2 regions of the Kocuria sp. CPCC 205258 genome follow, and region 2 is predicted to be linked to the other one. Evidence: predicted binding sites of a transcription regulator. Region 2 holds the regulator's gene; the other holds the start of a gene.
What was found. Region 2 encodes LexA, which represses DNA repair genes until DNA is damaged. Its sites were predicted from a motif close to TCGAACANNTGTTCGA; they were not measured.

Region 1: RF644_RS07845 (DUF6504 family protein) is a predicted target of LexA. The motif match lies at 1,075-1,090, and genes of this name have one in related genera.

What each region holds. Positions count from the first base shown of each region.
Region 1 covers NZ_JAVKPS010000003.1:395,243-397,633, reverse strand. Annotated here, with positions in the region: gene RF644_RS07855 (pyridoxamine 5'-phosphate oxidase family protein) at 1-221, shown strand, start outside; gene RF644_RS07850 (GNAT family N-acetyltransferase) at 346-849, opposite strand; gene RF644_RS07845 (DUF6504 family protein) at 1,151-1,474, shown strand; gene RF644_RS07840 (fumarylacetoacetate hydrolase family protein) at 1,555-2,391, shown strand, end outside.
Region 2 covers NZ_JAVKPS010000010.1:73,583-75,973, forward strand. Annotated here, with positions in the region: gene RF644_RS15295 (ATP-dependent DNA helicase) at 1-468, shown strand, start outside; gene lexA (transcriptional repressor LexA) at 616-1,395, opposite strand; gene RF644_RS15305 (LysM peptidoglycan-binding domain-containing protein) at 1,740-2,168, shown strand; gene RF644_RS15310 (histidinol-phosphate transaminase) at 2,231-2,391, shown strand, end outside.

The DNA.
Region 1 (2,391 bases), on a different contig from region 2:
CCCTCGTGGTGGTCTCCGGGACGGGCCAGGAGTTCCAGCTCGAGGGCGAGGCCGCCGTGCTGGAGGGCTCCGCCGCGCAGGACGCCGGCGAGGTGCTGGAGTCCCGGCACCCGGGGGCCACGGACAAGGACAGCACCCGGCTCGTGGCGGTGCGCCCCCGCTGGGCGCGGTTCGTCGACATCGCCGCCGATCCCCCCGTCCGGGAGGAGTTCTCGCTCTGAGCCGGTCACAGAAGAGGCCCGGAACCCGCATCGCGGGTTCCGGGCCTCTTCCACGGCCTGGTGCCGGGTCCTGTTCGTGCCGGCGTCCCCTCCGGCGTCCCCCGGTCCGGAGCGCCCGCCGGGCTCAGACGTAGTCCGTCTCGGGGACCCAGCGGTTGAAGTCGAGCGTCAGGTAGAGCGCGAGCGCCGCCGCGTTGTCCTCGGCGATCCGCAGGCTGACCTGGTCGTAGCCGTTGTCGTAGAGGGTGCCCATGGCGCAGCGCACCAGCTGCTCGGCCAGGCCCTGGCGGCGGCGGGAGGCCGCCGTGAACAGCTCGAAGATGTAGGGGACGTCGGGGAGGTCGTCGCCGACCCGCCGGGACAGCACGAGCGCGGCGGCCACCACGGTCCCGTCGTCGTCGACCACCACCGGCGAGGCCTCGGGCAGGAAGGGCCCGTACTCCCCGTCGAAGACTCCCCGGATCACCTGGCGGGCCTCCTCCAGACTGGAGACCCCGCCCTGCTCGTAGGAGGAGTAGTAGAGCTGGGCGAGGCTCTCGGCGTCCTCCGGGCCGGACGGACGCAGATTCACCGCGGGCTTCTTGGTGTTCGCCGCGGTGTGGGCGATCAGCGTGATGGTTCCGGTCATGGAAGGCCTCCGTGAGGTCGACGCCGGCTGCTCCGGCGGGGCGGACGAGGGACAGGGGACGTCCGGGCGGGCCGCGCAGGGCAGGCCCTCCGTGCATTCAGCGTATCCATTTCGCTGGGCTTGTCCATGCTTCGCCGCCCTCGATCGCAAAAGTGAACGGCCAGGTCGGAACGGGGACTTTACGGGAACACCTGTTCCTTTTCCGTGCTCTTCCGGGTTAGCGTGTCGTACAGGTGTTCTAGCTTCCAGGGAACAGGGCGCACCGGGGACGGGCGCCGGGCCGAGGGAGAGAGGAGCCGTCGTGGGTTTCCTGACGGAGAGCGTCGACGTGGACTGCGACACGGACGGGGTGCCGGTGGGCGTTCGCTGGCGCGGGCGGGACTACCAGGTGGCCCAGGGCCCCGTGCGCTGGTACGAGCGCCGCGCCTGGTGGTCCGAGGACGCGCGGCTGCCCAAGGACCGGGGGATCGGTGCGGTGGACCAGCAGATGTGGCGGGTCCAGGTGCAGCTGAACACCCGCTCCGAGCTGCTGACCCTCGAGCTCGTCCACACCCTCGACACCGGGCGCTGGCGGCTGCTCGCCGCCACGAGCGCCTCGGGGATCCGCGTGGTGCGCTGCGCGTAGGGCCGCCGCGGTGCACCCTCCCACTGGAGGTGCATAGGATCGTCGGTGGAGACCGCACCGCAGAAAGTGAGGGAGCACCCGTGAGACTCGGCACCGTGCGACGAGACGGCACCACCCAGGCCTTCCGGCAGGAGGACGGGCGGACCGTCTACCTCCCCGTCCCCGACGTCGGGGCCCTCCTCGCCGGGGGCGACCTGCGGCTGCCGGGGGAGCCGGGCCCCGCGCCGGCCCCGGAGGACCTGGCGACGCCCGTCCTGCGCCCGGGCAAGATCCTGTGCGCCGGGCTGAACTTCTACGACCACGCGGAGGAGGTCGGCCAGGAGATCCCGGAGCACCCCACGATCTTCGCGAAGTACGCCACCGCACTCATCGGCCCCACCGACCCCATCGCCATGCCGGAGGAGTCCGAGAAGATCGACTGGGAGGCCGAGCTCACCGTGGTGATCGGCTCGCCCCTGCGCCACGCCACGCCGGACCAGGCGCGGGCCGCGATCGCCGGGTACACCATCATGAACGACATCTCGGTGCGGGACTGGCAGGGCCGGACCTCCGAGTGGTTCCAGGGCAAGAACTTCGACCGCACCACCCCGGTGGGCCCCGTGGTGGTCACCCCCGACGAGATCGACCCCGAGGCGGGACTGGCGATCCGCTGCACCGTGGACGGCGTGCGGCACCAGGACTCCGGCACCGACCGGATGATCTTCTCCGCCGTGGAGCTGGTCGAGTACCTCAGCCGGTTCCTGACCCTCGAGCCAGGGGACCTCGTGGCCTGCGGCACTCCCGCCGGCGTGGGCCTGGCCCAGAAGCCCCGCCGGATCTGGCTGCGGGACGGCCAGGAGGTCGTCACCGAGATCGAGGGCATCGGCGAGCTGCGCAACGTCTGCACCCCCGCCGAGGACCTCCGGGCGGCGGCCGGC
Region 2 (2,391 bases):
GAGGCGCTGCGCGGGCGCACCGACCTGCCGATCCTGTGCCAGGGGGAGTCCTCGCTCGCGGGACTCGTCCAGGAGTTCACCGACGACCCGTCCACGAGCCTGTTCGGCACGATGAGCCTGTGGCAGGGCGTCGACGTCCCGGGGGCCTCGTGCCGGCTCGTGATGATCGACCGGATCCCCTTCCCGCGCCCGGACGACCCGCTGGCGAGCGCCCGCAGCCGCGCCGCGGAACGGGCCGGCGGCAACGGGTTCATGTCCGTGTCCGCGACGCACGCGGCCGTGCGGCTCGCCCAGGGGGCCGGGCGGCTCATCCGCGCGGGCGGTGACCGGGGCGTCGTGGCGATCCTGGACTCCCGGATCGCGACCGCCCGCTACGGCGGCTTCCTCCGCGGGTCCCTGCCGCCGCTGTGGACCACCACGGACCGCCAGGTGGTGCTCGGCGCCCTGCAGCGGCTCTCCGTGGACTGAGCACGTCCCGCTGCCGCCCGGGGTCTGCCCGGACCGCGCCGGGCCCGCACGGGGTGCGGACAGCAGGGTGTCCGGACGGCGGCCGGCCCGGACGGCAACGGGCCCCCCGCCGGCGGCGGAGGGCCCGGGTCCCGGGCGTGCGGCGGCTCAGAGGCTGCGCAGCACCGAGACGACCTTGCCCATCACGGTGGCGTGGTCGCCGAGGATCGGCTCGTAGCGCGTGTTCTGCGGCAGCAGCCAGGTGTGGCCGTCCCGCTGGCGGAAGGTCTTGACCGTGGCCTCGTCGTCGAGCAGGGCGGCCACGATGTCACCATTGTCGGCGGCGCTCTGCCGGCGCACCACCACCCAGTCGCCGTCGCAGATCGCGGCGTCGATCATCGAGTCGCCCTTGACGCGTAGCATGAACAGCTCGCCGTGCCCGACCAGCTGGCGGGGCAGCGCGAGGACGTCCTCCACGGACTGCTCGGCCGTGATCGGCCCGCCGGCGGCGATGTGGCCCACCAGGGGGACCATCGTCACGTCCGCCGAGGTGGACAGCTCGGCCACGGCATTCTGGGCGGCGGGACGAGCGGTCCGACCCGTCGGTGCCGCCGGGGCCTCCTCCGACGGCTCGGCGGACTCCGCCCCGGCGGTCCCGCGCAGCTGCAGGGGAGTGAGCACCTCCATGGCCCGCGGGCGCTTGGGGTCGCGGCGCAGATAGCCCAGCTTCTCGAGCTGGGCGAGCTGGTGGGTGACGCTGGAGAGCGAGGCCAGGCCCACGAGGTCCCCGATCTCCCGCATGGACGGCGGATAGCCGTGCTCGGCGATGGAGCGCTGGATGGCCTCGAGGATGGTGCGCTGGCGCACGGTGAGCCCGCGGCTGCGCGAGCGTGCCCCGGGGCGGGCGCCCCGGGCGCGGGGCTCCTCGGGGGTGGGGGGCTGGGCCATGGGAGCGTCGTCCTTTCCCGTCCGGCTGCAGGTGCCGCAGCCGGTCTGCGCGGTCCCGGTTCCGATGTCGGACCCGGGTGGTTCGATGGGTCCCGGTCGGCAGGCGCAGGGGGTCCGCAGCGCGCGCCGGCCGGGGGCCCGAACCTGTCCTCAGCCTAGGCGACACGCCGTGTGTGTTCAAACATATGTACGACTCGCTGTCGACAGCATTCGCAGACACGTGCTAGACATGGGTCATCGGTATTCGAAAGTATGTTCGATCGAATGGAGGCCCGCGAGGGTCGTCGACCGGACCGGTGTTCGAGATCGCCCGCTCCGTGCGGGAACGTCAAGGAGTTCATGTCATGAGTGCCAGTGCCACCCTCACCGCCGTCGTCGCCCGCCGCCGCGAGTCCGCAGGATCCGCCCGGGGGCTCGGCCGTGCGCTCCGGCGGGCCCGTCCCGCCCGCTCCGCGTCCCGCACCCCGCTGACCCTGACCCGCCGCGGCCGCCTGGTGTTCCTGGGGCTGCCCGTCCTGGCCGGCTCCGCCGCCCTGGTGGTGCTCGCCGTGATCTTCCTCGTCCCCTCGACGGCCACGGCCACGAGCGCACCCGTCCCGGGCCCCGGGACCGAGCGGACCACCGTGTTCCCCGGGCAGAGCCTGTGGGAGCTCGCCGTGGCGGCCGGCCCGGACCGGGATCCGCGGGAAGTCATGGACGAGATCGTGGAGCTCAACGACCTGGACAGCTCCGTGCTCGTGGCCGGCCAGCTCCTCGAGGTCCCGGCCGCCTGAGCCGCCCGCCCGATCAGCACGCCCCGATCTGCACGCCTCGGGCGGAGCACTAAACTGTCCGGGTGACGCAGAACCTGGACCGACTCAACGCCCTCCCGCTCCGCGACGACCTGCGCGGCAAGACGCCGTACGGCGCCCCGCAGCTCGACGTCGCCGTGGCGCTCAACACCAACGAGAACACCCATCCGGTCCCGGCGGACGTGCACGCGGCGATCGTCCGGGA